Regions from separate parts of the Desulfosporosinus acidiphilus SJ4 genome, predicted to be linked through region 2. Evidence: riboswitches for the same ligand, from Rfam matches in the RefSeq annotation. Region 2 holds a riboswitch; the other holds the start of a gene.
What was found. A riboswitch is a leader RNA that binds a small molecule or an ion and turns the genes downstream of it on or off. The one in region 2 is predicted to bind thiamine pyrophosphate.

Region 1: linked by a shared signal. The riboswitch ahead of thiD (bifunctional hydroxymethylpyrimidine kinase/phosphomethylpyrimidine kinase) and the one ahead of purF (amidophosphoribosyltransferase) in region 2 are both predicted to bind thiamine pyrophosphate.

The regions. Positions count from the first base shown of each region.
Region 1 covers NC_018068.1:2,456,637-2,473,262, reverse strand. The annotation lists gene DESACI_RS11295 (DUF3786 domain-containing protein) at 13-657, opposite strand; partial or broken gene DESACI_RS25675 ((Fe-S)-binding protein) at 718-840, opposite strand; gene deoD (purine-nucleoside phosphorylase) at 906-1,619, opposite strand; gene DESACI_RS11285 (IS1634 family transposase) at 1,725-3,482, opposite strand; gene DESACI_RS11280 (SDR family NAD(P)-dependent oxidoreductase) at 4,559-5,296, opposite strand; gene thiE (thiamine phosphate synthase) at 5,519-6,148, opposite strand; gene thiM (hydroxyethylthiazole kinase) at 6,141-6,953, opposite strand; gene thiD (bifunctional hydroxymethylpyrimidine kinase/phosphomethylpyrimidine kinase) at 6,992-7,795, opposite strand; TPP riboswitch at 7,876-7,988, opposite strand; gene DESACI_RS11260 (DNA recombination protein RmuC) at 8,239-9,576, shown strand; gene cydC (thiol reductant ABC exporter subunit CydC) at 9,724-11,556, opposite strand; gene cydD (thiol reductant ABC exporter subunit CydD) at 11,553-13,295, opposite strand; gene cydB (cytochrome d ubiquinol oxidase subunit II) at 13,423-14,427, opposite strand; gene DESACI_RS11240 (cytochrome ubiquinol oxidase subunit I) at 14,418-15,803, opposite strand; gene DESACI_RS11235 (IS5 family transposase) at 16,331-16,626, shown strand, end outside.
Region 2 covers NC_018068.1:2,575,048-2,591,673, reverse strand. The annotation lists gene purF (amidophosphoribosyltransferase) at 1-1,200, opposite strand, end outside; TPP riboswitch at 1,295-1,400, opposite strand; gene DESACI_RS11835 (nuclear transport factor 2 family protein) at 1,495-1,902, opposite strand; gene DESACI_RS11830 (DNA alkylation repair protein) at 1,913-2,605, opposite strand; gene DESACI_RS11825 (ISNCY-like element ISDsac1 family transposase) at 2,903-4,267, opposite strand; gene DESACI_RS11820 (CinA family protein) at 4,430-4,885, opposite strand; gene DESACI_RS11815 (DUF3231 family protein) at 5,446-5,964, opposite strand; gene DESACI_RS11810 (DUF3231 family protein) at 5,984-6,511, opposite strand; gene DESACI_RS11805 (oleate hydratase) at 6,756-8,444, opposite strand; gene DESACI_RS11800 (TetR/AcrR family transcriptional regulator) at 8,606-9,169, opposite strand; gene DESACI_RS11795 (MerR family transcriptional regulator) at 9,244-9,630, opposite strand; gene DESACI_RS11790 (amidohydrolase family protein) at 9,881-10,612, shown strand; gene DESACI_RS25510 (amidohydrolase family protein) at 10,597-10,827, shown strand; gene DESACI_RS11780 (ABC transporter ATP-binding protein) at 11,068-11,985, shown strand; gene DESACI_RS11775 (ABC transporter permease) at 11,969-12,982, shown strand; gene DESACI_RS11770 (GDSL-type esterase/lipase family protein) at 13,013-13,825, shown strand; gene DESACI_RS24980 (hypothetical protein) at 13,845-14,033, shown strand; gene DESACI_RS11760 (FMN-binding glutamate synthase family protein) at 14,052-15,413, opposite strand; gene DESACI_RS11755 (hypothetical protein) at 15,694-16,314, opposite strand; gene DESACI_RS11750 (hypothetical protein) at 16,446-16,626, opposite strand, start outside.

The sequences.
Region 1 (16,626 bases), 120 kb from region 2:
TGATCAGCTATGCTAAATTACACTAACTCCGTCTCTTGGAGAGCCTAAGTGTCGTAAGGAAATTTTTCGAAACATCACTAAAAGGCCCATGCATAGTCGATAAATGGAATCTATATGAAGATTTGTTCCTGCAGTTTCATCAAAAAATACATTGATTTTTGACTCAAGGTCTTCAGTTAGTTTAGTATAGCATATTAGAATAGGCACTTTAGGTAATGGATACAAGGCGAGGGAAATATCTGAATCAAAGTGAGCTTTAACTGGTTTTCCGCTAAAAATATATATCATATCTTCGATCAAATCCGGATGGGCATCTAGAAGCAATTTTAAAGGCTTTTCAAACCTTTGATGAAAGAAACTATTCCATACTGTCTCCTTGCTTAATTCCCTGAAGGGAACCCATTTTCCGGTCGGATCATTGCCCGCTCCTTGAATGATATAATTGAGTAGCGGTGTTATAACCCAAACGTTGAGATGGCAGTCAGATATTACATTACCTTCAGAATCAACTGTGAAATCCTTTCCCAAGCACCTAATACTCAGTTTTTTTCCTGAAAGACCGGCTCCTAATCGTTCTGCTGATTTAGAAAAATCTACTCTGCTAATTTCCTTTTTTAATGGTTCAAGGACATTTTTAAGTTGCTCTTCCTGGGTCAATTGCCGAACGATTTTCCCTTCAATTTCCTCGATGAATTTCCTATCTAAATGAGGACATTCTGTAAGGTGTTTTTCTCCCTTGATTATGGCAGATGCAAAGGCCAGACAAGAAGCCAAGCCACAAAGTTTGCAATTTGATTTTGGGAGTAACTTATATACTTCTAAAGGATTATCCAAGGGCATTGAATTTAACCCCCTTTGAAACATACAACAAGATCAAAGAAATTTGCAATTAATCATCCTATTGATTAAACATCCAGTTCTAAGGTCGTTTGCAGAGCGATCTCGATCATGTTGCGGAAAGTTTTCTGCCGCTCTTCGGAGGTTGTGATTTCGTGGGTAATAAGACTATCACTTACGGTCATAATCCCAAGTGCTTTTACCTTAAACTTAGCCGCCAACGTATATAAGGCTGCTGCTTCCATTTCCACTGCCAAAACTCCAAACTTAGCCCAGTGTTTCCATTCATCAGGGTCATCGCCGTAAAACGTATCGGTACTTAATATATTTCCCACCCGAACCTGGACTCCCAATTTTTGCGCATTATTATAAGCTTTCATAAGCAAGGAAAAATCAGCCGTTGGAGCATAGTCCATGTTATTAAATCTAAGCTTGTTCATGCTGGAATCCGTAGATACACTCATGGCCAAAATGACATCTTTTAGGTGAATATCGTCCTGCATGGCACCGCAAGTTCCAATGCGAATTAAATTCTGAACCTTATATTCAGTAATAAGTTCGTTGACATAAATTGATATTGAAGGCATCCCCATACCTGTTCCTTGCACAGAGATACGTTTTCCTTGATAGGTTCCTGTAAATCCATACATTCCTCTGACTTCATTATAACAAACAACATCTTTGAGGAACGTTTCCGCAATGAACTTTGCCCGCAATGGATCGCCTGGCAAAAGAACAGTACTTGCAATCTCACCTTGTTTAGCACCAATATGTATACTCATGAAATTCACCTTCCTAATTAAACTATATAGCCCGAGTTTGGCGACATTTTTTACCAGTACTGGACGTAGCAAGGCTTTAGACCATGTGTAAATTAATTTTTGTCACTACAACGTGTTTTTCAGTAAGAAATCATCAAATTGGTTGATCACTTTTGGTTTCATCATTTTTTCGCAATGAAACAATTTGACCCATTGTTCCTGCTGTTCCGTCATCTCCGTAATAGTTAGAGAACGTTGGGTAGAGCTTTTTAAGCCAACCTGATTTAATTGACAACTGCTTACCTGCCTTAGTAGCTCTTCAGATGATAGTGCGATTCCTGAATTCCTGAGGATTATCTCGATTGAGTTTATCAGCAAGTAAGCTATAATGCATATGCTCACATGGGCTTTTACACGTTCTGGCCGTGTCAAATAGATAGGGCGTAGAGCAAGCTGTGATTTCATCTCGCGGAAAGCTTCTTCAATCTTATTTTTCTCTCGATACTTTTGAATCACATCCCTTTGTGGTATGTTCAAATCGTTCGTAATAAAACAGGTTATTCCGTCCAATCGCCTTTTCTGCTGTTCCTTGTTCTTATCAATCTCGGCCGATAATCGGAAAGATTGTACAATTCGTGTCGTCTTATCACTTTTAGTTACTGTCAGTTCAATAGGCGTAACAGTCACGAGAAGTACCGATTTGAGTTTTCGTTTAGCAATCATTGTCTTGATATCTCGCTCAATCGTTTCCTTATTACGCGACTTTTTGGCAACCGCCAGACTGTCATTTTTCTCCGTGATCCAAGCCATGGCCTGAGCTACTCGCTTTTCTCTTGATTCAATGTCCTCATAAAATCGAGTAACATCAAAAGAGAAAATGAATCGGCGCTGATCAATTTGCCCCTCACGTGTATAAAAAAACTGATTTTCATCCGTTGGCTGAAATTCATGAAGTGCTAGTATCTGCTCATAATCATCTTTTGAAGCAGGCTCTGGCATGAATTCGTTGAATAGCGAGTGGCTAGCCATCTCATCCTTGTCCATTGCCGACAAATAGGTGAGTTCTTGCCGTTCAAGAAGGTTTAAATGATCATCGGACACCATGCCTCGATCAAATACAAGATGACATCGAGTCAAACCAAATCGTTTTTTCAATTCTTTGACCACGTCAGGCAGCGTGGTGACGTCCTGAGTGTTACCTTCAAGCACCTTCCAATAGAAAGGAGAACCAAGAGGAGTAACCATTAATGCGATTACAATTTGTTGCAAGTCGGGGCGGTGATCTCTCGAATAACCCAGCTTGGCAATAACACATTTGCTACCTTCCAAATAAGTTGAAGTAATGTCATAGAAAAAGCCTTCCCCGACTGAAGGATCAAACTGCAGAAGTTGCTGATAGAGATGAGCCTGTAAGGCAGATTCCCGCTTGTTCAGATCATCTAATTCACGATAAACAGCAAAATCAGAAGGTTTGGCTGAACTACGGTGTATTGCTGGTAAAACCGTATCTTGAACCCACTCCATGACATGGATTTTACTTCGAGGTTCTATACAACGATTGAGGACCATCGCTTCTGTAAGCAAGCCATTAGAGAAAAAGCGATGCAAGTTGAATTTCTCCCACAGCGAATGTAATAGAAGGATGGGTAGAAACATCCAATGCTTTGTGACTACGATATCGGAACTCTTAGTAAGGGAAAGATCAGCATCCTGCTGAACCTGAAGAATCATTTTCATCCTTGTGGCATCCTCGTCGGATAAAACACCAAGGTTTTGAATGAGACGGTGCTTGGGTTTTCCATCTTTATCTCGATAAGAAGCAACAATTTTGTAGTAACTGTAGGTTTTGCCTTCTTTTTTAATGGTAACTTTCTTTAGAAACATTTGTAGCCTCCAAGAGCAATATATTAGGACTACAAATATTATATCACAAATACCTATAATTAGGTATATTTTTGATTTATTTTGCTAATTATTTAGGACTACATATTTAGAGGTGAGGCCTGAATCCCTTGCGCCGCAAGGGATTGGAAATATATGTCGCCAAACTCGGGATATAGTTTAACTTATTTTACCTGATCCATTTATGATCTGTCCACTTTATAAAGCTATTATTCAGATTTAACATAATTGGGAAGTATAATATGACTGCAAATAAGCCTGCCAAGGGGCAGGCTTATTTGCAGTCATTTGGACATCATCCAAATTAAATTTTTTCAGAATATCCTCTTAGAGACTGTTAGTAGAACATCTGCATTTGCACAATCGTTAATTTTAAAAGGTTCCCTCCGATTATGCTGTCCCGGAGGGACAAAGAGGATATACATGAAAAAGACTTAAGGACAGTTGTCCTTACGACTACATTATACAATATTGAGAAGGGGTTTGCCTCGTGGTAAGATTAGGGAACTATGGCAGTATACAACTGGAAGTTATACTTTCTAACAGGTAAAAAAGGCCACTTTATAGTGGCCTTTTTCATAGTAAATAATCCCGCAAAGTTCCCCTAGAATTAATGGATAAACGGCTCTGGATTAATTTTTAACATTCTCAAACCATACAGACTATAAACCAAATTAAGTTAGGTTAGCAAACTAATCTCGACAAATCCTCCACTACTTCTGATTAATTGTGTTCCGGGTACAATCCTCTGAAATCTCGACTAAATTTCTAAGCTGAATCAATGATTAACTGATTACCAAAGAAAATTCACGCGGACTTACGAAAACAGAGTAACACGGAGGAACTTTGCGGGAAAGCTTTCATAAAACTGAAAGAAACTACCTGCATAGGTAGTTTACCATCCATCGAATTCAGCATCTGTAATACCGCAATGCTGAAACTTCCGAGGAATCGAAACGTTACCTAGCAATGCCCTAACAAGAATTTAACCGAATCGTTTTATTTACTGTTTATAATTCTATTATAATCAGTTTTATTCTCTTGTCAAGAGCATTTAGTTAAATAAAATTCCCTCCATCAACGACAATCGTCTGCCCTGTTACAAAACCGGCATGAGCGATAAGAGCATAAACAACTTCAGCAATGTCCTCCGGCGCAGCTACTCGGCCAAGAGGAGTGCCTGCGGCCAGGTGCGCAATATGTTCATCCTTTCCCTCTACCCACCGGGTCTGCACGATTCCCGGGGCAACCGCATTAACCCTTACTTCAGGGGCTAATACACGTGCTAAAGATTTGTTTACGCTGATAACGGCTGCTTTCGATGCGGAATATGCAATAGAACTGCCTAACCCCGTAAGACCGGCAATTGATGCCATATTAATAATACATCCCCGGGTTTTTTTTAGTTCAGGGGCCGCTGCGCGGGAGCAAAAAAACGTTCCTTTGACATTAACTCCCATGATGTCATCCCAATACTCGTCTTTTAACCCTTCAAGGTCAACATGATCTACAAAGTGCGTCATACCGGCATTATTGATAAGAATATCTAATTTCCCAAAATCATTGATGACTTTCTTGACCATGATTCTAACTTCCTGATCATTCGCTACATCTGCACGGTAAGTAGAACAACGAACACCCAAGCTTTCTGCCTCAGCCTTCGTTTTTAAAGCATCCGCTTCCGAGCGGGAATAATTAATTGCAATATTAACTCCGGCTTTAGCAAGTATCAGAGCGATGGCTCTTCCGATACCGGTGCCACCACCAGTAATTAGAGCCACATTCCCTTTGAGCATATGAAATCCTCCTTATTATACTACTGATATGTTTCTTGATTCATTGTTATAATGTATATTGTTTTCAAGTATATCGCACACTTTAAAACTCCACAAGCTTAATTCCCAAGAGACTAGGTAGTAAAGTGGCAACGACTTTGGCTATTTGCACCCGCTTTTGGTTTTTCGAGTTAATATTATATAGTGTCCCCGAAATTTCTTAACTAGAATGAAAACTAGGCTTTATGAACTTGCAAGAAGTTTGCGAAAATCATGAGCCGCTTGGTAAATATCATCTTGAGCCAGAATAGCTGATACAATGGCAACACCGTCTATCTTAGCAAACATCACTTGCCGAATAGTTTGCTGGTTGATTCCGCCAATGGCAACCACCGGGATTTTCACAGACTTTTTAATAAGCTCAAGCTCATGAAGACTGACAAGTTTAGCATCGGCTTTTGTTGAAGTGCTGTATATGGCTCCAGCTCCAAGATAGTCTGCCCCTTGTTCTTCAGCCAGAAGAGCTTCGGCTAAGCAGCTGACAGAGACCCCTATTATTTTATCGGGAAATAGTTCTTTTGCTTTACTCATGGGAAGGTCATCTTGACCAACGTGCAATCCTTCGGCATTGACTGCCAGTGCTATATCTAAACGATCATTGATGATCAACGGTATTTTATAGCGTGATGTTAGGTCTTTTAACTCATAAGCTATGTTAAGAAACTCTCCGGTAGATACTGATTTTTCCCGAAGCTGAACCATGGTAACTCCGCCTTGGATGGCAAGTTCAACACTTTGAATTAAATCTCGACTGCCTAAGAGCACCCTATCCGTAACTAGATATAAACTATAATCCGCCTTCATTTTACTCATAACTGATCTTACTTTCTTGGGCAAGTAATTCAGGAGTCAGATTATAGATGCTGTCAAACAAACGGGCCCGGAACGTTCCAATTCCTTCTCCGTGGTGGAGAGAGGCATGAGCAATTTCCCCCGCTAATCCCATACAGGTGATTCCCGCAATTGTCGCAGCAAAATAATCCTTTGTCACGCCGCAGAAGGTTCCGATTAAGGAAGTTGTCATGCAGCCGGTCCCGGTAACATCAGCCAATATCCGGTGACCGTTGTTCAATTTACACACTTGTTGTCCATCAGACACAACATCGGTTTTTCCTGTGATAGCAATAACACAGTTGAGAGTGAAGGCGAGTTTTTTAGCAACAACACTGCTGTTATTTTCATCAGCCAACGAATCTACGCCTTTGATAGCAACTTCTTGGCCTGCTATGACGCTGATTTCGGACATATTTCCCCTTATAACTTCTGGGGTAAGGACTTCAATCAATTTTTGAGCAGTTTGCGTTCTCAGCTTTGTTGCTCCAACACCAACCGGATCTAAGATAATGGGAACCCCCAACTCTTTGGCTCGCGTTCCGGCAAGCAGCATGCTGTCGATGGTCCTGGAGTTCAACGTCCCGATATTGAGAACTAATGATGAAGCAATCCCGACCATTTCTGCAACTTCCGCCTGATCATCTGCCATAACCGGGGAGCCCCCCAAGGCAAGGACAATATTCGCACAATCGTTTACCGTCACATAGTTAGTTATGTGATGTATTAAAGGTTTATTTTCCTTAATCAATTTAAAATTGGTCATGATTCTTTCACGCAGTTCCATTTTTATCGCTCCTCTTTCCTTACATACGTTTCGCAGTATTAATTATTAAATCCCGCTTTTTGGTAAAGTGAATAAAAGTGATGAGTAGGTCCAACACCTTTCCCAATATCCAAAGAATGTTCAATCGCTTCTATAATGTAATCTTTAGCCAGCGAGACAGCTTCGCTTAACGGATAGCCCAAAGCAAGATTGGATGTTATGGCAGAAGACAAAGTACAGCCAGTTCCATGAGTGTTCTTTGTCTTTACACGCTGTGAAGTATAATACTTAAAGTTCCGACCATCGTAAAGAATATCCGTTGAATCGTTTTCGAGATGCCCGCCTTTGAGAAGAACATTTTTAGCCCCCATCTGATATATGTATTTTGCTGCACTCTCCATCTGGGTAAGGTTCTGAATGGTCATTTTTGTCATAACCTCAGCCTCTGGAATATTAGGGGTTACGACAGTTGCTAAAGGCAAAAGTTCACGAATTAAAGTTAGCTCTGCTTGAGGGTTTAGCAGATGGTAGCCGCTTTTTGATACCATAACCGGATCTATAACAATATTCTTCGGCGCATAAACTTTCAATAATTCTGCTATAATCTCAATGGTCGATATTTGTGAAACCATACCGACCTTTAATCCATCAACTTCAATGTCTTCAAAAATCGCCTTAATTTGTGCAGCGATCACCTCTCTTGAAATATCTTGTACCGCAAAGACGCCTTGGGTGTTTTGAGCAGTTACAGCCGTAATAACACTCATCCCAAAAATGCCATGGGCAGAAAAAGTTTTTAAGTCTGCTTGAATCCCTGCCCCTCCGCTGCTGTCGGAGCCGGCTATAGTTAATGCCTTTTTCATGATTTTCCTCCCTTAGGATTACTATTTGCCAGAGAAAAAGAGCTCAAACCCTGCCTAGGATCTGAGCTCTTAATATTTTCATAAAAAGAGTAACTGCTTACCTACGCTGGCATTATCCAGATCAGGTTTTAGGGTCTCAGACTTTTTAGGGTCTCAATCTCAGCCGGCCTCTCCAGCTCCCCCGCTTTCAAATTTATCCACTTTTCCTTAATCTAACATGGTCAAATTTCAAAGTCAACACTTAATGACTGACGCCCTTTGAAACAGAATAGACTTAATAGCGAATTTGTTTTCAACGATGTACACTCGGTTTAAGCAAGTACAAATCTTTCAATTTGTTATCCTTTGATTTTGAAATCTAACGACTTCACGAAAATTTTACGAAAAATGTCCGTCAAATGTGCTAATGTAATATTAAGACTTAAACTACAGGAGGCATTTTGATGGTCGACCCAATGCTTATAACCCTAATCGTTCTTGTATCTATTTCAATCCTTTTGTTAATTCTCTTGTTGCTGCGCACCTCTAAAAATTCCTTGACTCCTATTACCGGCAAATTTGAGCTGTTGGAGAAAAGCCTCGAACGCAGCGAGCGGTTGGTTCAGGGGGAAATTTCCAAAAACCGAGAAGAATCTATGCTCAATTCCCGTCAAGTGCGTGAAGAACTTAGCCAAACGGTGCATACCTTTAATAATTCTGTTTTAGCACGTATGGCAGAAATAGCTTCTCTCCAGCGCAATCAATTGGATATCTTTTCCGAACAGTTAAATTCTCTTACCAAAACCACAGATTTAAAAATGGAACGACTGCGTCAAACTGTAGAAGAACGACTTTCGCGGATTCAACAAGATAACGCACAGAAGTTAGATCAAATGCGCGCCACTGTCGATGAAAAACTCAGCGCCACTCTTGAACAACGCTTAGGGGAATCCTTTAAATTGGTCAGTGAACGGCTCGAAGCTGTATACAAAGGGTTGGGCGAAATGCAGACCTTAGCCTCCGGTGTCGGGGATTTAAAGAAAGTCTTATCCAATGTAAAAACCCGAGGAATCATGGGCGAGATTCAACTGGGTAATTTGCTTGAGCAAGTACTTACGCCGGAGCAATATGCTACAAATGTGGCGACGAAGCCTGGCAGCAATGACCGCGTTGAATTTGCAGTTAAACTGCCGGCCCGCGATGGTCAGGACAGTATTCTTTGGCTTCCCATTGATGCCAAATTCCCCTTAGAGGACTATGAACGATTAATGGAAGCACAAGACCAAGTGGATATCCCACACATTGAAGAGTTCGGAAAATCTCTGGAAGCTCGCCTAAAATCGGAAGGCAAAAGTATCCATGATAAATATATCGCTCCTCCCCACACGACAGATTTTGGCATCCTATTTTTGCCTGTGGAAGGTTTATATGCCGAAGTTTTGCGGCGTCCCGGTTTATGTGAAATTCTTCAGCGAGAATATAAGGTCATCATTACCGGGCCAACAACACTTGCCGCCTTACTTAACAGTTTACAAATGGGATTTCGAACCCTTGCCATTGAAAAACGGTCAAGTGAAGTTTGGAATCTGCTGGGTGCCGTAAAAACGGAATTTGGCAAGTTTGTTGAAATTCTCGAAAAAACGCAAAGAAAACTTCAAGAAGCAAGCAATACCATTGACACCGCAACTCGAAAATCCCGAACCATCGTACGCAAACTAAAAACTGTTCAATCTCTGCCCGTGAACGAAACGGACCTGTTATTAAGACAAACCGAATCTGACAATGCCGAGATTGAAGAATAGGAAAATCATGAGCAGAGCTGCCAAATCCTTATTTGAATTTGACAGCTCATTATTTTGGGCACCCTTAATATTGCGTTAATTATTCTGTACTAAACTTAGATTAAGCTAAAGATTATTCTGATTTCACCTAAGTTGATCATTTAGATCTTAATTAATGAATCGATCTCTTTTCCATAACTCCCAATATGCCCCTTCGTGCTGTAAAAGTTCGGCATGAGTTCCTCTCTCGATAATCCTGCCTTCCTTCAGCAACAAAATCTCGTCCATTATTTCCAATCCCGAGAAATTATGGGTTATTAAAATAGTTGTTCGACCCTCCATAAGTCGGTAAACCTCGTTTAGTACCTCACTTTCAGTAATCGAATCAAGACCTGCTGCTGCTTCATCCAAAATTAAAATCGGTGCATTCTTTAATAAGACGCGGGCAATGGCTAAACGTTGTCTTTGTCCTCCTGAGAGCTTAAAACCGCCTTCACCAATGTAACTGTCATAGCCATTGGGTAAAGAAGTAATGAATTCATGGAGCTTAGCCTGACGTGCCGTATCCATGAGTTCCTGATTCGTTGCAGAGGGTTTTGCTAAGAGAAGATTTTCTTTGATAGTTGCATTAAAAAGATAAGTCTTTTGAGTTACGACTCCGATTATCCTCCTTAACTCCTCTATGTCATACTCTGGTAGACTATGATCCCCTAAGGAGATCTCACCTTTTTCACAGTCCCAAAATCTCAGGATGAGGTTAATAATGCTTGTTTTCCCAACTCCGCTTGAGCCGACGATGGCGACTTTGCTGCCTTGAGGGATGGTAAACGAAACATCCTTCAAAACCCAAGGTTCTGTCTTTTCATATCGAAAGCTTACTTCTTGAAAACTAAGTTTCAAGTTGTCTGCTCTGGGGATAAGCTTTCCTGGGTTCTCTCTTGAATCTTCGTTTTTACTTGAATCTTCATGTTCTCTTGAATCTTCATGTCTTATCTTATCGTTTTCCCTATTATAATCATGTTTCTTTCTATCTCTGCCATCTTTTGTCTCTTCCGGCTTCATTAGGTCTAAGAGTCGATCCGCCGAAACAAGGTTCTGTTCTAAGTGGTGAGGAACAAGGGCTAAAGGAAAGACGGCTTCAAAACTGCTTAACGTTCCAAGGGCTAACATCCCTAAATTAACTCCATTCAGTCTTCCCTTTTCCACAAGCAGAATTCCTAAGACCAGGATAAGCCACATTCCCAGATTAGCGATCAACCCTGTCAGGGCTGCGGAAAAAGCCGCTAATTTTGTTATCTTTCGTTCGCACTCAATCAACTCATCGTTGGTTTCTCGGAATTTGATCAGGTGATCCCCGACCTGATGATATGACAACAGCTCCGTCATGCCCAAAAGTCCGTCAGCGACTTGGGTATTCAAATGCGCCTTAAGGAAGATAATCTGAGCCCCGATACCCTGTCCCAATCTTTTAACCAGCCAAGGAACTATGACCCCCGCTATGACAAAACAGGCGGCAAGGATATACGAAAGTCGAATATCATAATTCGCTAAAAATATTCCATAGCCAATAAGAACGAAAAAAGCCGCTATAGGTGGTGCGAAAACCCGAAGATAAAAGTTCTGTTGTGTCTCCACGTCCGCCACAATGCGGCTCAATAAATCTTCACTGCGCAAGCCGCCTAAACGAGCTGGAGCAAGAGGTTCTATTTGCTCGTAGAACTTGACCCGTATCTGACTTAAGACCCGAAATGTGACATCATGAGATAGGTAGCGTTCCAGGTAGCGAAATACTGCGCGGGAAAGTCCAAAGAAACGGACACCTACGATGGTCACCATTAAATCAAGAATTGGCGGGTGAAGAGCTGCTCGAGCAAGCAAATAGGCCGAAGCAGCCATTAGACCAATATGGCTCGTAATGGTTAGTACACTTAGAAAGAGTGCCAAGAGAATTCTTGGCCAATAAGCCAGCATCAAACGGGTTAACCAGCCTATACTTTTCATAAAGAGCTCCCTCTTGCTTTCCTGACCAGGTCATAGTAAAGCCCTTGTTTTTCCAACAAAACCTCATGATTTCCTTCTTCAACAATCCGCCCCTGATCCATAACAAGTATACGATTTGTGTGCTGAATCGTATTGAGCCGATGAGCAATGATTATGGAGGTCTTGCCTTGAGTTAAATTATTCAGGGCGTTCTGAATAGCATCTTCACTCTCTAGATCTAAAGAAGAAGTTGGTTCATCAAAAATGAGCAGCGGAGCATCTTTTAAAAAGATTCTGGCCATTGCAATTCTTTGAGCTTGTCCCCCGCTTAAGCGATATCCGCCTTCCCCCAGGATTGTGTCATATCCCTGAGGAAATGACATAATAAAACCATGAGCATTGGCAGACTCGGCAGCATTGATTACTTCTCTCATCTCCGCCTGAGGCCTTCCGAGAAGGATGTTTTCTAAAATACTGCCGGCAAATAGATAAGGGTTTTGAGAAATATAACCTATTTGTTCCCGCCAATTGTCCATGGAGATAGTCTCTAGCAATTTACCATTAACATAAATTTGTCCGGACGTGGGTTCAACGAAACCCATTAACAGTTGAACCAAGGAAGTTTTTCCTGCCCCGCTGGGACCCACAAGAGCAATGCTTTCTCCGCTGCTTAGAGATATATTGATATTTTGTAAGGCAGGAGTTTCATCCTGGTCGTAAGTCAATGAAACGTGCTCAAAGGTAATCTGATAAGTTTCCGCAAGTATATCTATGGTACAGTGATCAATGCCGGACTTCGCCATCGTTGGCAGAGGCGCATCAAGGATCTCATAGATTCTCACTGCCGCATTTACCCCGGATAATCCGGCATGGAAATTTAGGCCAAGAGTTCTTAGCGGAGTGTAAAATTCAGGAGCAAGCAACAGTAGAAATAACCCGGTGGAAAAAGATAGAGTGCCATAGACAAGTCTTAAGCCAATGGCAACAGCTACCAGAGCTGTACTCATTGTTGCGAAAAATTCGAGCATCAGGGCTGATAAAAAGGCGATCCGTAAAACACTGAGGGTTGATTCTCGAAAAGAATTGCTGACTCTGGCGATGACTCTGATTTGATCTTTAGATCGCCCGAAGACTTTTAGAGTGGTAATTCCCCGCAAGATATCTAAGAAATGCCCGTTCATCCAGCTAAGACTCTGCCACTGCTGCAAGGACTTCTTCTCAGCTAATTTCCCGATCAAGATCATAAAGATGGGGATTAGAGGTCCGGTCAAAAGAAGAATACTTCCGGATTTCCAATCTTGTGGAAATACGAAGGATAGGATGATTATAGGTATCATGACTGCCAAAAGAAGTTGAGGAATATATTTGGCAAAATAATCAACCAGTGAATCAGTTCCACTGACAAGAGTAGAGATTAACTCACCGCTTTTTTCTTTTCGGATATAGAGTGGACCTAAGGTAAACAAACGATCGATCAAGCGCTGCCGCAAATTGCTTTTGACCCGTAAGGCTGCTTCTTGGGCAAAGACTTCACTTCCCCATTGAAAAAGTGCTCTCGTTAAAATAATACCCAGTATTATACCAAGGGCAACGCCAACGTTTTTTAAAGAAAGGCCTTTCAGGAAAACATTGGCTACCGTTTGGGAGAAAAACCAAGCTTGAGCCACGGCCAATAAGGCAATCCCACAGCCTAAACTTAGCGAGAGAAAGAGGAATCCCCTGACATGATTCGCTTCTTTAACCAGACGCCGATCAAACAATTAATTCATCTCCTAAGTTTTAACGGTGAATTCACATAAAAATGAGGGCTTTTCCCTTTGGCATTCTAGATTTAAATCGAAGGAATGCTTTAAGAACAGGCCCTCATACTATTTTAATATTTGAGACTTAATAATGTAAGTCTTTTTCGGTAACACGCTTGCGAAATACCCAGTAAGTCCAGCCTTGATAAAGTAAAACAATAGGAACCATGGTGAGAGCAACAATGGTCATGATTTTTAAAGTATAGGGACTAGAAGAAGCATTATAAATTGTCAAACTCCAATTTGGGTTAAGACTCGAAACCATAACGCGTGGGAAAAGTCCCCAAAACATCGCCAGGGTAAATAAAAGAATGGTCACGCCATTAAGGATAAAGGAAGCTTTTGCTTTTTGTGAACGCAGCAGGACGTTGGCCAAGATAAGAGCTATGCCGGATGACAGCAAGAGGATTCCGGCCCCTGTGTGCGAGAAGAGATCCGTCTGAACGTACGTTAACCCCGCCATAATCAGTACGATCAAAATAGCTCCTAAGCCCAGACCGCGAGCTGTTTTCCTCGATCGATCAGCCATTTCTCCTGTGGTTTTGAGACTAAGGAACAAGGCGCCATGGAAGGCGAAGACAAAGAGAGTCGTTAGCCCGCCTACAATTGTATAAGGAGAAAGCAGAGTAAAGAAAGTCCCGACGTATTGCATCTTAGCATCGATGGGTACTCCCTTGATTAAGTTTGCCACAGCAACTCCCCAGAGAATCGCTGATAATAAACTGCCGGTAAAAATTGCCCAATCCCAAGTGTTTCGCCAACCGGAGGCTGAATGACTGCTTCTGAATTCGAAGGCCACACCTCTTATAATCAGGGCTACCAAAACGAAAAACAACGCCAGAAAGAAACCGCTGAACAAGGTCGCATACCAATTGGGAAAAGCGGCAAATATGGCACCGCCTGCTGTAATCATCCAGACTTCATTGCCATCCCAATGGGGGCCGATGGTATTAATAATCATTCGACGTTCCACATCATTTTTACCGAGGATAGGCAGTAATATTCCTACTCCAAAATCAAATCCTTCCAGGAAAAAGAAGCCCACAAACAAGACCGCAATCAAGATAAACCAAAGAATATTTAAGTCCATAATGACGCCCCCTTCATTTCATGATCCATTATTTCCGGGCTTGCCTCTTCAGGACCCTTCTTAATGAATTTAACTAAGAGGTAAACATCCGCAATAGCTAAAATTGCATAGATGAAGGCAAAACCGGTCAAAGCAATGAGCATGGAAACAGCTGATACGGAGGTAGAAACGCCCGCCTCGACTTTTTGCAGTCCATAGACAATCCAGGGCTGACGACCGACTTCTGTCAAATACCAACCTGCAGTATTCGCGATATATGGAACTGGAATTGTAAATAATAAGAGCTTTAAAAACCACGTCTTCTGTTCTAAGCGCTTTGTTTTGTAGAAATACAACCCTAGAAGAACCATTAACACCAGCCAGAGTCCTGCGGCAAGCATGATTCGAAAACTCCAGAACAACGAGGTTACTGGAGGTATATAGTTACCTGGTCCATATTGCTTGATATCGGCTGCTTGAAGTTCTTTGATTCCTTTAACTTCTCCAGTAAAGCTATCATAGGAAAGAAAACTTAACAAACCGGGGATTTCAATTTGGGCATTATTTTTTTCCTTTTGTTGATCAATAGAGGCGACTAACAATAAACCTGCCGGATTTTCAGTATTCCAATGTGCTTCAGCAGCCGCCATTTTCATAGGCTGTGTTTTAACAAGATACATACCTTGCAAATGCCCAATTCCAGTAACTCCGAAAGTACTAATGATACCAAATACGACAGCTATATGAAATGAACGACGAAAAACGTCCGAATGGTTCTTCTTTATTAGATGATAGGCGCTAATTCCCATAACGAAAAATGCTGCTGTGACAAATCCGCTGAGCACCGTATGGGGAAACTGATAAAATACATGGGGGTTCGTTACTAAAGCAAAAAAATCAGTCATTTCAGCCCGGCCATTACGCAGAGTAAAGCCAACGGGTTCTTGCATAAAAGAGTTAGCAATTAAAATCCATAAGGCCGAAAGATTGGAAGATATCGCAACTAGCCAAATACTAAGTAGATGTACTTTTTTGGACAATCTATCCCAACCAAAAACCCAAACTCCTAAGAATGTTGATTCTAAGAAAAAGGCCAGTAAAGCTTCAACTGCTAAAGGAGCTCCGAAAATATCTCCGACAAAACGTGAATATTCAGACCAGTTCATGCCAAATTGAAATTCTTGAACTAAACCTGTTACTACGCCCATAGCAAAATTAATCAGAAAGAGTTTACCCCAAAATTTAGTCATCGTTTTATAGGTCTCATTACCTGTCTTTACATAAAAAGTCTCCATTAAGGCAACTAAAATACCAAGACCCAGGGTCAATGGTACAAACAAAAAATGATACGATGTTGTCACTGCAAACTGTAATCTTGATAAAATAAGTTGAGTCATCGACGCACCTCCACTTTCATAGTAACCCGAACTACACCACGTTCAGTTGGATTTGTTACAATTGATCCCCCCACTTCTTTTTTATTTGAATACATTGCGCTAATAATTGGTTTACTGAATAGAATTACATAGAACAATAGATCGATTAGTCAAAATATATATATTATTTCTTTGATTAATATTATACTAATTACAAATAAATCCGTCAATACACTTAGAATAGGTTAAGAATATTTTAAGACACTCGGCAAACCCACACTGCTGGAGCATGCGTAATGAGTCGCAGTGCGGCAATAAGCTCGTCCGCTTATCGTCTTGGCCAGCGGCTTAGGGGGCAGGAATTAAAGAAACCTAAGTAAGTCTGCGGTTTCGTAAACTTACTTAGGTATGCAGCATTCAAGCTAATTAGGGATTACTGAATAACCTCGAAACCTGCATGGGAGTAGGAACTAAGGCCATTTTCGTGGTATAATAAAGCAAGATAAAGGATGAATATGGTCGAAAAACCTTGCAGATGGGGGACGAAAATGTACCGAAAACCTACAGGTCAAATTAGCTTACTCGAAGACTTCAGATTTTTTGCAGGCGGCAAACTTGATGCGAATAACCGTTGGGTCAAGATGGCCGATTTGATTCCCTGGAACGTTGTTGAAGAGCGATATGCTTCTCATTTCCCAAAGCATACTGGAAATGTTGCGAAACCAGTTCGTGTCGCATTGGGTGCCCTCATCATCAAAGAAAAGTGTGGATTTTCCGACGAAGAAACCGTCCAACAAATCATGGAAAACCCCTATTTGCAATACTTCATCGGGCTGGAGGAATT
Region 2 (16,626 bases):
TTCAGCAATATCGATACCGTAATAACAGGGGAATTGTACTCGAGGAGAAGCAATAAGCAAATGCACTTCTCTAGCGCCAGCCTCACGGATAAGTTTAACTAACTTGACAGCAGTAGTTCCCCGTACCAGGGAATCATCAATTAATATGACACGTTTAGAACGGATAACCTCAGGTTGAACTTTTATGGTCTTAGTCACTACCAGTTCTCTTAACGGTTGAGCAGGTTGTATAAACGATCGATCATATTGGGTAGTTTTTAGTAAAGCCTCTTCTAAAGGAAGCCGCCTTGCAGAAGCATAGCCTAATGCCGCATGACGCCCGGAACGGGGAACGGGAATCACTACATCAGCATCTATGGGATATTCTCTGGCTAATTCTTGCCCCATCCAAAAGCGGCTTTTTTCGACATTAATACTATCAATTGTGCTGGCTGGGTGAGCGAAATAAATATACTCAAATGCACAACAACATGTTTTTGACGTGTTAACTACTTGATGTGATTGTATCCCGGTTTCATTAATAATTATCATCTCTCCGGGAGCGATATCTCTGATAAAAGTTGCGTTAATTGATTGAAGGGCAAAGCTTTCAGAGGCTAAACAGTAAGCCTTTCCTAAGCGACCTAAGCAGAGCGGCCGGAGTCCAAAAGGATCTCTAATGCCAATTAAGGCATTGTTCGTCATGACAACTAAAGAATAGGCCCCGTATAATTTATTTAATGCGTTGCTAATTGCATTTTCCAAGGAAGAAGCTTGTTGATTTATTAAATGTAGAATTACTTCACTGTCTGCTGTACTCTCAAAACGATGACCGGCCCGGGTCAGAGATAAACGCAATTCTTGGGCATTCATGATATTGCCGTTATGAGCCAAAGCGATTTCTCCAAATTGTGTGGAAAGAGTTAACGGCTGGGCATTTTTGATGTGATTCGAGCCGGTTGTCGAATAACGCACATGGCCAATTGCACTACTTCCATGTAGGCTGTCGAGAATTCCATCGTTAAAGACACTGGTAACGAGTCCTAAAGCTTTATAGGTTTTCATTGAAATTTTGTTAGATATGGTTATTCCACAGGATTCTTGTCCTCGATGTTGTAAAGCCCTTAATCCAGAAAAAGCCAAACGTGCAGCATTATCTTCAGACCCCAAAATGCCAAATACTCCGCATTCTTCCTTTGGTTTATCATGTTCGCAATTCATGTGGAAATCCTCCCAGACCAAATAAAAAACAGCTTACCCGTTGGTAAGCTGTCGTTTTGACTCATGTAAACTATGCTTCAATGAATGTAAGTCAATATTAAACGATTTGCTTTCCTACGCTGGTATTAACCAGATCAGGTTCGAAGGGACAAGAGCAATAGCTCTATCTCAGCCACTTTTGGGCACCCCTAGCAATTAATTTTGTTTTATTATACAACGTCATACTTAAGAAGTAAATGTAAACGTATATATCATTAAAGAGTTAAGAGATAGGATTTTGAGGAAAATGGCAGATTATTTTTCTGGCTCGAATGAACAATGCACATGCTTGATCTTCCATGCCTCTATGTTCCTTTCCAAATACATTGTTGTTCTTACTGCTGGTTTAGGAAAACTTTTATACCTTGCATAAAAACATACACACGCAGCTCTTTCTGTTTTAAAATAATGAATGTTTTCCATTATCAGTTCTTCAACTGCTCCTGATTCGGTTTTCTTACCATTTTGAAAAAAATCTCGCAATAATTTTAGATGTTCATCTACAGAATATGTATCATTATTTTTGTGATTATCATAATATACTAATTCGCTGTCATCATCAGGATAAAATAACTTTAATCTTTCTATATTTCTTTCTAGAAAGCACTTATCATATTCTTTTATGAAATTATTCAGTTCATCATCTTCAAGTTTATCCAACATTTCTTATTCCTCATTTTACTTTCAGTGTCCGCAGGTACGCCTTTGCTTCGTCACTGATTCGGTAGCTCTCAATCGCTTTCTGAATAGTTTTGTTATGTGTCCACTTCTCCAAGCGTTGTTCTTGAATATATGGCAAAGATGCTTCGTACTGCTTAGCCAATGCCGTTGCGAAATACCAGGCGATCATCATGTTGACATAGTATTCATCCGACCGGGTAGCCGCCACAAGCTCAAGCATCTCCGTCCGGAAAGAATCATCGAGATAAAAGCTCATCAGCATTCCAATCCCGAAGCGCACTGTATAGGTTCGGCCGGATATCAGCCAGACATTGATTTTTTCGTAGAGCTCAGGCAGATGCTTTTTAAATATCTTTGGAGAAATTAAATCACAGGTTGCCCAGTTGTCTATGTACGGCAGAAACTCTTCAACGGCGGCAACGGCACCCTCATATTCCTTGATCGTTTCGATGAGGAAGCCATGCAGGTTATTTTCTTCATAATACGCGTGCGGTAGGATTTTAAGAAACTCCAAAGCCTCCGGCGTTTTGGAAAATTCCCGGGCTAACTTCCGTAGATCCGGCGTACGGACGCCGATTACTGTATCCGGGTTTACCGTCGGCATGAGTTTGCTGGCAAACTCTTTGTATTTCAGATCCTGCAGCTCGAATAACCGTCGTCGGATTTTTTCTTCTATCCCATTCATATCGTTTCACCTTTCCTCAACTAAGTATTATTAATTGGAATCAATTAGCCTTCTCCTGTTCGGCTTGCCGCTGTTTTGTTCATCAAATTTCTTCTTCCCAAACATTCCGGTGGTGAGTTTACTCTTTGAGGTTAAAATTTAAGAGTGCCTTCTGTATAGATTCAAGAACATCCAAGACTCTTTTAAGTAGATTCCCCTGAAAAAGTCGGTTAAAAAATACTCGTTTTAAACTCGTCTGGAAACAACATAGTTTTTAAGCTTTATACTCAAATACCCCTTGCCATTTCTCGGTTTCCTCTAAATCAGGGCCGCTATTCGTCTCAAATTGTAGGTTAATATCCCAAATCCCACCCAGGTACTTACACCTTGGTGGCCTCGGGACAGACTTCTCCCTAGACCATATTTCCGTTTCAAAATGCTTATGGTACCTTCTCCGCCAGCTCTCCAAGCTTGCAATCGTCGGAACCATCTCTGCTTTTCGTGAGATGCCTGTGCTTTACTCTTCTTGCCCTTTTTAGGCATCGATATTCGTTTGATTCCTAGGTCAGTCAGTTCTTTTTGGTTCTTACCGCTGCTGTAACCTCTGTCGGTAGCGATTGAATATGGCACTTTTCCTGTTTTAGAAATATGACGTTTAACAGTTTCTACCAAAAGACTGTCATCACTAGGATTTCCAACATGAACTTTATAATCGGTTATAATGCGGTCTTCATTTTCTGTGATCTCTGTTTTATAGCCAAACTCTGTCGGACTCTTTAATTTCCCTTTTTGAATCGGCCGTGCATCTGGATCATGAAGACTAATCACTCGATTCGAAATGTGGGTGTTTCCGCCGTTGACTTTTAGTGTTTGATTCACAATTTTGTCGGCGGTGACTATGACCTTATCGAGTTTCTCAATCTTGCGTTTTGTAGTGTTGCTCATCTGCTCGCCTAGAGCTTCTTCGGCTTTATCCATAATCTGATGGGCGTTAGTCATAGTTTCAATGGCTTTATCAACTAATTTATCGGTAATCTTACGAACTTCTTCAACAGCCTGATGATTACGCCGCTTAAGTGTTTTACCGATTTCCAAAATTCGCTTCTTCGCTGAACGACAGCGTTCAATCATCTTGGGCATCGTCGAACCCGCAGTTTCTCGAAGGCTTTGAGCTTGGCGTGTTATCGATTTAATAGCATCGGCCAAGAGCTGAGCATCCGTAGGGTAATGAATATTGGATTCCGTCACCGTTGTGTCCGTGCGAAGTCTCCGGCTCCGAGTAATCTTGTCTTGAGAAGCCTTAACAACGAGAGCTTCATTAAGCTGTTCAACGATGTCTTCTCCATACTTTTGAGTCAGTTTAATCAAGGTCGTACTATGAGGAACTGTCGCATCTAAGTTAATTCGACAAAAGCGACGCCATTTAATGCTGTCACTAACCTCTGCAACGAGAGTTTCATAACCAAACTCATAACGGAACTTAAGGTACATGAGACGAAGAAAGGTTTCGACAGGAACTGTCGGTCGGCCAATACGTATATTCCAACGAGAAAGGAAAGGCCGCATAAATTTCTCATCATCCAGAAGTTCATCGATAGTCTTTAATTCCTTGCTTAGTTCTAGAACTTGCTCAGGTAAAGCAAAATCCCAAATAGTAAGTTGCTCATTGTGAAGACGTAACATTTTTTGACCCCCTGAAAGGATTTTTTCACCCTCTTGGAGAATCTAAAAACTAGGAATTCTCCAAAAGGGTAGTAGAATTTGGTTGCTTGTCACTTCTAAATTTCTACCAAATCCTTGGGAATTCCTTTTATTTTGGCCATTTTGAAAATATCGGTTAGTTTTTCAGGGGAATCTAAGTATGATTTCGGTAATAAATTGTTTTTGATCAGTCCTCCTCATGACCGGTACATTTATTTTTTCAGCTATTGCTTGCTCCGCTTTAAATACTACGGCGAAATAGACAACTCCTGGCTCGCTGTCTTCATTATGTAAATCAATAGTTGTGAAAGTCCCTGTTACCCCAATACTAAAATCAGCTTGAGTATTCTTCTGACCTGCTATAGCCATGGCCTTTGCACACTCTAAGCTATACACGCCGTATTTCTCAATAATAACTTCAGGAACTCCAATAGCAAGTTTTTGCCGGTTTGAATAAGTAACATACCCCCCTGGTGTGACATTCGATGCTCCTTCTACATCTGTAATCGAGGAAATAATATGTCCTCCTGTACAGCTCTCAACCGTTGTGATTGTCGCAGACAACTCGTTAAGCAACGCGACAACTCTTTCTGCATTCATTATAATTCTGCCTCCTAAATGATGTTTGAGGAATAGCTCCTCCCTCTCACAAACCTTTCTTTTGGGAATTAGGGAATTAATACGGATATAACTACTTAACTACCAGTATCGCACTTAATAATCATCATTTTAAGGCGAAAATACTTATATATTATAACTTTTTAATTATATCTCAACCAAGTAATATCGGCATAAAAAGATAATGACCTTTCCTGGAATTCAGATAAAAACATTTGAACATCTCCGATCAGACTGGTTCAACCTTAAGGTTCTTCTTCAAATGTAAATAATCGGGACTGTGCCAAAACTTGTTCCCCTCGCATTGCAATCTCACTTTTGCCTCCCTAATCACTAAAGAAAGGCGTTGTCACTTCACTATAGCAGTGAAATGATAACGCCTTTGGCTATTTTGCCCCACTTTTGGTTTTCTGAGTTAAGTTTTTACACAACCCCTTTTGCAGTGACTCGGCTGCCAGATTATTTTCCAGATGACTACGGTACTATCTGCCGGGGATCGGCATGTATGGTAATCCTCGACAGATTGTCATCAAGTTTAACAACTAAGGTCTGTACATAGGTGGTTTTATTAAATAATCCTTCATTTTTCCATATTCAAGAAATTTATCATATACTTTCATTTCTTCATTCATAAACGACATAAACAAATCCCTGATTTTTGGTGAAGTACTGTGAATAAAAGCCATATTATGTACCGGTAAAAATGCCTGAATACCACTTAATATCCGCCTGTAAATATATCTGTCTGATATCAATTCGGAACTTGACGTCTCTTGGACTTGTTTTGGTGGTCTAAGTGGCAAAGGTATACCGTAATTCAAAAGCTCCTTTTCTAATGCCTCTATATGTTTCATCAGAATTTTGCTTCCGTGATTAATGACTAACTTAAAATCAGTATCTTGTACTGAGCTGTTTAAAAGGTTAGTAATATACATGACATTGTATCTCTGCATCAAATGATTCCAGAGATGATAGACCTCGCTTACATTGATAGTTCTTTGTTTTTCTCGAAGAGATTTGTTCATTTCGGAAACTTTTTCAAGGGACTTTAATATCTCCATAGTCTCAACCTCATTTATTCTAATTATATGTACGATAGGCAGGTGGATGGTTTAAAAAGCCTTTTAACTTACCGTATTCCACTAGCATTTCCTGTAATTCAATGGTTAAGAGCAAGTGATTCTTTAGGCTTTTTCTAACATCTGGAGTGGTACTTTGCATAAAACCTATGCCCAGAACCGGGAAGAAAGCAGCAATTATCTCATAAAACATTTGAAAAATATCCCTATCCTTAACTGATTCCATATAAACTATTGAACTAACATCTGCCGGCGGCCTCATGGGAAAGGGCAAATCGTAATCGCGCATTATTATTTCCATATCCTCAATCCCTTTGAGAATGCCATCTTTTACCTTGCTTTTGATGATCTTCAAATCATTATCTTCAATCATATGCTCAAAAATCTGAATGCTTTCTAAAGCATCCAGCTTAGTGACTAAAACATCCCAAATATAAAAAACTTCAACCACATTGATAATTTCCTGTTTTTCACTGACTGATTTACCGATATCAGCGACTTTTTGGATTTTATCCATAATATCTACCATTTTTTATACTCCCTTTTATATCCTCTTCATCTTATTGTTACCCGATTCTTATCATTTATACTTATATATAAAGAGGACACTGCATCAATCATTGCAAGTGCCCTCTTTGTATAGTCTTCTATTTCTTTCTACTGTTTCATCATTGAGTCGTTCAGCGGGTGTCAAGAGATTCCAAGGATATTATGAAATTAATACACTAGTTAGAGCGAGGAATCATATGCATTTTGAAATCGGAAATTGGATTCTATAACAAATTTCCGATTTCAAGGTTCTTTAAAAGAAGCCCAAGAGGGATATCTTTAAGCGAACTCACACCAAGACAGGTCTTTGCCGCTTTGGTTAGTACCCGTAGATCATACCATCCGGGGTAAACCGGTTCGACAGGTTTTTCTAAGCCAAGCAGCCCATATACGGCCATCATTGCACTGCGGACCGAGTATTCAACGGTGAATACACAATCATGCGGAATTTCCGCAAACTGTCCGAGGAAACCGAAATTCCTACTGCCTGATGGAATCACATTCGGCCTGTCGCCTGCCACACGCGGCATAAACTGAGACGTGATATAAGGCATCATTGCCGGAATAACATTGACCGTGTGCGACAAAATTTCGGAAATACTGTCTTTGAGTCCCATGTGATAAAGCAGTTCCTCAAACATCTCACGTCCGGTACACTCGGAATAAGTTTTCCTGATATAGTCACCTGGTACATCCATGTTTAGTGCATATGCCCATAGAACCTTAACATTGTCAGGTTGACCGATAAAATGCGGATGTTTTGGCACAACCCAGCTCATCAGCCAGCTGGAATCCTTGATTGTAACCAGCCCCCCCATACCCGGTTTGTCACCTGTCAAATTCAGAATATGCGGGAACACGATATCATCGTCTTTTAAGGTTATTGTAAAGCTCATCCACTTTGTTTTGTCAATATTTGAACAGAATGCTTCCGGATGACCGAAATCCGGTGACTTTACGGCTATTTTCTCCCAAACGGAAAAGCAGCCCTTATCGTCCGATCGGTTAAGCGGAGCGGGAGTATTGAAATCCCCACGCTCAGTATTCTGAGTCATTGAACCGTTTGTGAAGAGAACAAGATCATCTTCGGTGACTGAAATCTTGCCGGTTTTACCGTCCTTGGAATAATGGACGCCGGTTGCAGTCTTCGTATCGTTGGAAAAATCGAAATCAATGTCGGTTACTGTATAGCCGTATGCAAACTGCACCCCGTTCTGTTTCAGCCATGTAATTAATGGCAAAATTAGTGAATCGTACTGGTTATAATCCGTGTGCAGGATGCCTTTCAATCGGTTCATTCCATCAATCAGGTGCATGAAACGTTCCATGTATCGTTTAACTTCAACGACACTGTGCCACGGCTCAAAGGCAAACATTGTAACCCAAAAATACCAGAAGTTAGTCTTGAAAAATTCGGGAGTAAAGTATTGTTCAATGGTAGTTGCTCCCAGCGCCTCTTCTGTCAGCATGTGAAGCTTCGCCAATTCCAGAGCATTTTTTGTGCTGAGACCGAAAGAAGAGAAATCCGCCGGAGTACCCTGCTTCTCTACCAAACGGCAGTGGGATTCAATCGGCTCATCGATATTTAGTTGATGAAATTCATCAAGTACACTGACCTTCGGGTCGGAAAGCGAGGGAATAAAACTAAACAGTTCGCTGAAACACTCAAAATGCGATTCGATTTCGCGTCCCCCGCGTGCAGTATACCCCTTTTCAGCCGTTCCTGCACCATCCATTGACCCTCCGAGACGATCCAGTGATTCCAATATATGAATATTTTCTCCCGGCATATGGGCATCATGAATCAGAAATGCTGCCGCAGAGAGAGAACCGATTCCGCCTCCGATAAGGTAAGCATGCCTTTTTTCAATGTTCTTTGGAGCCTTTGGATTGATTCTTTCATAGTTATACATAAAAAGCACTCTCCTTTCACGCAAGATATCTTTGGATGCAGACTTACTTAACCGATCCGAAAGTCTTGCTATAAAAAAGATAGTACAAATCAAAAGAGTGCTCAATGAACAAAACGGGATACGTGTGCAATAATTACACACATTATAGAAATTGTGTAATTTCAGCTTCTATCGAATTTTTTTAATGTATTTACAATGTTCCCACTCATCATTTGATCGATTTGCTTTAACATTTGCTCAGGAGTTTCCCGTAAATCCCTCTTTAGCCAGGAAATAAACACACCCATGAGGGCATTTGAATAAAATTCACAACATTCAAGCTTAATCTCTTCAGCCAACACCATGCTTTTAGAAATATCTTCTATTATCCTGAACAAAAATCGATAAAACACACGTTGCAGAAATGCTTCTAAATGGTCTCTTCCCAAGGAACGGTAAGTGTTAAGGCAGATCATGCGATTGTCTGCCGTATATTCTAAGATCAACTGCAGACCTTGCTGCCATTGGTCGAGCGTGCAGTATTGATCAACACCGTCGATTACTTCACGGCTAAAGATCCAGCCCAGCAGTTCATACACATCGTGAAAATGATTGTAGAATGTATGCCTTGTAAATCCACAATCATCAGTAATCATCCTGACATGAATCTGGTTAATAGAGTGGGACAACATAAGCTTTTTTAACGAATTAGCAAGTGCCGTTTGCGTAATTGCAGTGTTAGCCATATAATCCTCCGATGTAACACTTTTATAGAAGAAGTATTTCCGGGCCAGCCCCCTGGCAATGTGATGGGTTGTAGCTACCTTGGATTTGAATCATCCGAAATCACTTGATTTATGACTTTATGATAGCGTTTCGCCTTTTCTTCCATAAATTCAACTCTTCTCGTTGCCTCCTCCAATTGCTCCCGTGCAATCTCCTTGTATTTTAAAATAATTTCATAACGGAGAGGAATTGAAGAATCTCCTTCTAGGTATAGATCAACAAAGTGTTTGATATCCTTTATTGACATACCGCAATCCTTGAGATACTTCACCCTGATCAGCCAATTAAGAGATTCCTCGTCAAATATGCGATGATTATAGTTGTCACGATGTATGTTCGGTACCAAGCCCTTGTCAGTATAGTATCTGATTGTATGCTCTGTGAGATTAGTTTTTTGAGCTATTTCTTTGACTGTGTACAATTACTCTGCCTCTTCTCTGTAAAAACGCTTGACTTCGAGTTACTCGAAGGCGATAAAGTAAACATATCAAGAAAAGGAGGCGAAGTAAAGTATCTTCTCCCCCCGTAGTATCTTTTGCGCTGGATTGAGGAAGATTTGAAAAATCAATAGTATCTATATGTAGAAGAGCAGTTAGAGTCAGGAAGAAACTCCCCTGGCGAGCCGGAAAGATGAAGAATATTTATCAGATAAATTAAGGGAGGTAATAATAATGCGCATTATTACTCTTGAAGAGCATTTTACTTTTCAGGGATATATTGACAGATTTGGCAGACAATCCTTTCATAACAAAGATGAGCAACTGTGCGACCTAGACGAACGTCGAATCGCTGAAATGGACGCCGCCGGTATCGACATGCAGGTGCTCTCGCTGACCTCTCCCGGTACTGAGTCGTTAACGGCGGAGGAGGCGTTGAAAATCTCCGGCAGCGCCAATGACCTTCTGGCAGCGGCGATAGAACGTCATCCCAGCCGTTTTGCGGGCTTTGCAGCCCTGCCGGCAGCTGCTCCCGACCTCGCTGCCGATGAACTGGAACGTATGGTTTGCCAATATAGTTTCAAAGGTGCGGTGATCAATGGTCACATACAGGGCCGCTATCTGGACGACAGTTTCTTTTGGCCCATCATGGAACGGGCAGAAACGCTCCAGGTACCCATTTACCTGCATCCAGCGCCACCGCCGCAGCCGGTAATCGACGCCTACTATACAGGCAACTTCTCATCTGAGGTAACCCGTATACTTTCGTCGGCAGGCTGGGGATGGCATATCGAAACTGCTGTCCATATCCTGCGTCTTATTCTCAGCGGAGTATTCGACCGCTATCCCAAGCTGCAGATCATTATAGGCCACTTGGGCGAAGCTCTGCCTTTCATGATGCCAAGGATCGATCAAGTTCTGCAGCCGAATCTAACTAATTACAGCGCCCTATGGCAGCCTACCTAAGAGAGAATGTCCATTACACGTTTAGTGGTTTCAATTTTAACGCTGCTTTCCTGAATCTGTTGTCGGAAGTCGGCAGCGACCGCATCATGTTCTCGGCAGACTATCCTTACGGCTCAATGGAAAAAGGGCGAGCTTTCCTTTCTCAGCTGCCTGTCAGCGCCACTGATAGGGAAAAAATCGCTCATGGCAATGCTGAACTACTCCTGCGTTTGTAACAACACCAACTTGTTCGCTGATAATTTCCTACAAATAAGGTCTCCATCATCTTTTACTAGCTTCCTCAAAACCTCTGGTTTGTGATGCTCGGCGGCTATTTCCTCTTTAATATTTCCCTGCAATGAGTTGCTTATTGATACCATAAGAATTAGTATATAAGAGTATTCTCCGCCCCAGTCGCACGAATTAGTCCGAAAATGCATAGTTATTTCGAGTGAAAATGTAAAGAGGAAAAAAGAATGCAACAAACTCCGGTACTGGAATTGAAAAACATAAAAAAAACTATCAAGGGAAAAGAGATCATAAAACATATTGATCTCACCCTTTATCCTTCTCAAATCTTTGGTTTTCTCGGGCCGAATGGTGCCGGGAAGACGACGACAATCCGCATGATTGTTGGCTTGATCCGACCGACGGAGGGTTCTGTGACGATCTGTGGCCATTCTGTCGCCCACGATTTTGTTAAAGCAATGTCCAACGTCGGATGTATCATTGAAAGCCCTGATATGTACAAATACTTGACCGGGATGGAAAATTTGCTTCAATATGCCGCCATGAACAAAACAATAGGCAAGCAGCGTGTCCGCGATGCGGTGGAGATGGTTGGACTCCAACATCGGATCAATGACAAAATCAGCACCTATTCTCTAGGCATGCGCCAACGTTTGGGCATTGCTCAGGCCCTGCTTTCCCGACCTAAACTCTTAATTCTTGACGAACCCACAAACGGGTTGGATCCGGCCGGCATCACGGAGTTCAGAAATCTGATCCGCAGACTTGCTTACGAAGAGAGCATGACGGTCTTTGTCTCCAGTCATCTGCTCTTGGAAATACAGGAAATCTGCGATACGGTCTCAATTATTAAGCAAGGAACAGTCATCAAAACCGGCGCAGTCCAGGAACTCCTTCACGAGGACAAGATCGAGTGGCAGCTGAATGATCCACAAAAAGCGATCGCACTCCTTGATGAACATTGGAACATCAAGGCGGTTCAATTGAAAAAGAACACTGTCAGCGCCCGTCTCGGCGAACCATCCCTTGCCGAGATTAATGAACTCTTAATAAAAGAAGGCCTGGAACTTACCTACTGCTCATCAAAGCAGAATACTCTCGAAGAGCTGTTCCTCGGCCTTACAGAAGGTGATCAAATTGTTTAGCCTGATTGAAAACGAAGTCACTAAAATGATTGCTAAGAAGCGGCTTATGTTTGTCTTGATCATTTTGGTTATCTTGATCTCCGTCTTCGCCTATGGTCAAAACCGAACTTTGGCAAGGACCAAGGCGCAGCTCACACAGCGCATGGGGATTACGGCAACGGTTGACTGGCGCAAACTGGCGGAACAGCAGTTGATTGACATGAAAGGCAGGCTGGACAGCCCCTACATGGATGCTAAAAGCCAATCGTCTCTAACGGTAAGAATGCAGCAGCTGCAATATGATCTCAACAACAACATCAACCCCTTGGATCAGTCCGCCGCAAAATTTACGGCGACTTTCATGGAACAGTCCATCTTCTTATTCCTGCCCTTGCTTGTTGTCATATTGGCCGCAGATATGGTGTCTGGAGAATCCTCCAGCGGGACGATTAAGCTTCTCCTTGTTCGGAATGTTCCCAGGTGGAAAATCCTCCTAAGCAAATATCTGGCTTTGATCATTCTGGAAGTGGTAGTGGTCTTCTGTGCCTTTTTGCTATCCGCTCTTATCTCCGGCTTCTTCTTCGGTTTTGGCGGCTGGATGGCGCCGGTCGCAACCGGGTTTAAGGTCCTGGCCGGGAAATTGGACGCTTCCGGAGTTTTCAATGTTCAGGAGTGGCAGTTTTCTCTCATGGTCTACTCTTTGGCTTTCTTTGTAGCCGTCGTTGTGGGCAGCATCTCCTTTATGATTTCTGTCCTTGTCAAGAGCACGGCTGCTTCAATTGGGATTATCTTGGCCACCCTTATCGCTGGGAATTTCATTAGCTTCTTTCTTTCCGACTGGACCCTTACACATTACCTGTTCATGGTTAATCTGCGACTTACCGATTATTTGTCAGGAGCGGTCCAGCCGGTTGATGGCATGAACATGCTCTTCTCAGTCACGGTGCTCTTCGTCTGGGCCTTGGTGGCAACTTTCGTTAGTTTTCTTTACTTTACTAAAAAAGACATCCTTGTTTAGTCCAAATTGCAGATGCAGGGAGAAATTAGCATGCTTAAGAAGACGATCTGGTACTCCGTTTTCACAATAGCCATCGCCGGTATTGTCGTATTGGCAGGAGGGTTCTATCAAGCACTCAAGGTCACAACGGAAAATAGCCCCTTTCGGCCTGCAAAAGTCGCCATGACCCAAACTTCAGGAAGCCCAGCCAAATCAGAGCTTAAGAACACCAATACACTCCAACTCCTCATTCTTGGTGACTCTATCGCCAAGGGAACCGGTGATGAAAAAGGCAAAGGCTTCTCCGCTGATCTGCCACAAGCAATTAAAACTGACACTTCCAAAGATATCCTCGTCACTGATGCAGGAATAAACGGGTTGGAAAGCCAGGGACTGCTAGGACAGCTTCAGAACGGGAGACTGAACAAACCCGTTGCGGGAGCGAATTTTATTTTGCTCTCCATCGGCGGCAATGATTTAAGAACGATTCTCTCCTTAAATCCCCAGGCCCAAGAGGATGAATTCAAAATCAAAGAGGACAGTTACCTCAGCAACTTAAAACAGGCGCTCAGGATTCTCCGAAGTTCAAATCCTAACGCCTATATCGTTTTTCTCGGTCTTTATAATCCCTATGAAAAAACGACCACCGCGGAAGAGGTCAGCCTTTGGCAAGAGTGGAATTATAACACAGAGCTGCTCATCGAAAGCGATCACAAAGCCATCTACATTCCAAGTGATGACTTGATGAAATTCAATCTCGGCAAATATCTCGCTCCCGACGGCCTCCATCCTAATTCCGCCGGATATCTGGCTCTATCCGACAGAATCCGCAAGTCGCTTGAAAGCGTCATCGCGGGAACGTAAAGAAGACGGCAAAGCCTTTATGGTCTGTCGAGTTGTCAAACATGTAATGACAAATCCATGGCTTTGGCTTGGTGAGGCGCCTCTCCTTCTCAAACAGGCGTTCCAAAAGAGTCCCGGTCATGACCTCGATCTTGTTATAGTCGAAAGCCTCGGGGTAACCAACCGAGTCCAGGATCTCCCGGTTATGACGGTTCATTCCTCCAGATAAAATGCTTATCGGAAATTCTTACTTCGCTGCCAGATGAACTGTACCCCTACGGAATACGGGTTCTCCTGCATAACCAATTTTTAAAGCGGCGGCTATTTCCCGATCAATACAAACTAAGTCCTCTCTCCCCAAATCGCGAATATTATTTTTCCCCATTGCCTGGAGGGCCATAATCATTTCCTCTCTGCATGATTGGAAAAAGTTAGCCAAATGCCTGCTTCCTTCATCAACATCAAATTGATCAGCCAAGCTCCCGTTATAGAGTGCTAATTGAGGAGCAGGATTCTCAGGCAATGCTTTAATCATTTGACTTTGCAAGGAAGCGATAATCGCGATTGAACCGATGTAAACTGCATCGGCACCAAGAGCCAAAGCCTTGAGAAATTCTCCAGGAGTCCGCAATCCCCCTGCGGCTATAAGAGAAAATTGTTCCCTTTTTCCTTGTTTTCTAAGCCAATCAACTGTGCGGCTTATTCCAAAGAGAGTTGGCAATCCCATATCATCCTCTAATGTTAGGGCGGCGGCAGCGGTCCCTCCTTCCTGTCCATCAATCACAATGAAATCAGCCTTGGTCTGGCCGATTATCTCCAGTTCACGTTCTATGAAATGAGTAGCTGCGATTTTTATCCCAATAGGTACTTCATACGTTTTTTGGAGTTGATTGACTAAATTGATAATTTCCTCAGGAGAATTGACCCCCTTAAACCTTGCCTTCTTCCCAGAAGTTTCACCTGGTTTGACATGCCACAACTCACGTAAGTGTTCGTCCATTTCTTCATATTTCATTGAAGATTCGACTGCGCCGCCCCAAGCGCCTTGTCCTAGTTGTACTTCAATCGCATCTAATTGTTTGAGTTGCTCCGGAGTATTTAACCATCCGCCACGATTATACTGACCAACAAGAAATTTAGCAGCTTTCCTTTCTTCAGATGAAACAGCCGATTCTCCTGTGTTTGTGGCGGTACCGGCTAGTGCTGCTCCTTTTGCCAAAGCTTCTTTCATTTTAAGATTAAGTGAACCTCCATAAGACATGCCTGTAATAAGAATCGGCAGGTCAATTTGAAGGGGTCTTTTAGCATTTGGCCCAATAGTTACTTGCGTTTTGATATTTGACTGTTTCGCTGTCGGTAATTGAAATAGTTGACGGGGATTGAGGAGTAGTTTTTCCCAAGGCGAAAGTCGTAAGGGACTGCCCATAGGACGTTTTAGGGCTTTACCGGTTTCAGCCCTGATTCCAGTCTCGGCAATAGCTCTTAATGTAAGTTTTTCCATGATTGTCATCATTACCAGAGGGCTTTTTGCGTAGTCCTCAGTAACTATCTTCTCAAATAGACCGTCTGTAATAGGGTTAGCCATTCGCAATAACAGTTCATTTAACATTTTTGATCACTCCTAAGATTGAATTTGTGATTAATAAGCTGACCCAATTGCAATTCAAAGTGACTTCGATTGGATTTATCAAACCCAAAAGTAGTCATTTTAGTATTGTGTCGATACATTCTAATTTATGTGCAAAAGAAAGGGCGAATTAACCTCAAGATCAACCGCCACGATCAGAAATCATTTAGGATATTCTAATGTGACAATATTTTGTTTTACTTGTAACCTCAATGCTAGTGGATAAAACTCTCTTCAAAGAAAATAGGTAATTGAAACGGTACTAATGACGTGCCTTCTTATAGATGTTATTTACCTTTTTATCTAAGTCGATAGTGCCGCCATACAATGACTTCAAGATCTCCATATTATACATACCCTTAAAAAGGGTCTCGTTGGCCTTTGTGAACATTTGACTTATTTTAAGAAGATCATCTGGTTTCTGCTTTTTAAAATATAATGCTGCGTAACCAAATCCTTCGGAGGCCAGTCTAAATCCTGTAATATAGTCCCCTTTCACCAGCTCAATATTGGCCATCTCCCTGGTAAGAGTATACTTTTTGCCTCTTATAATGATCTCTTTTGAAAATTCAAGTTTAGAAATTTGGTTAGAAATTTCCTTAGTCTTCTTTTGAGAATCCTTCGACAAGCGTATTCCTTCTTCAATGGTCTTGGGATGGGCCGCATCATATTGATCCATTATCAACCTTCCTTGGTAGTCAAGGTTATATATTTTATCAGAAAAGTTCTTAAGTAATATAAGAACTTCTTGTCGATATTCTAATCGTTCCGGCAATTCTAAGTTTTGACCTATAGTATTTGCACTTGCCAAAAATGGCACTAAGGAAACTTCATTTACTACGTTTTCCCATGTCTGATTTGCGTTGACATTTCTGTTTTGCATAGACATTCTAAAAATGAAATAGCCTATAACGATTACAGCGAGAACTCCTAAGATTAAAACTTTTCTTTTCGTTTTTACCCCTCCGATCCATATGAGAAGCTTTCAAATCCGGCATTATTAGTTTTCTAAGACTAATTAAAAGTCTTAATATTGTTATTACCAGTGGGTTCTGAGTATTTTGCTTTTAAGGCTTCCAAATCAAAAATTCCCTTAAGGAAGTTTTCATCAGCCTTTCTAAATGAAGCTCTCATTTGGTTTAGGGCATTTGTATTTTGGCCGGCAATATAGGGTGGTACATAATCATAACCTTTT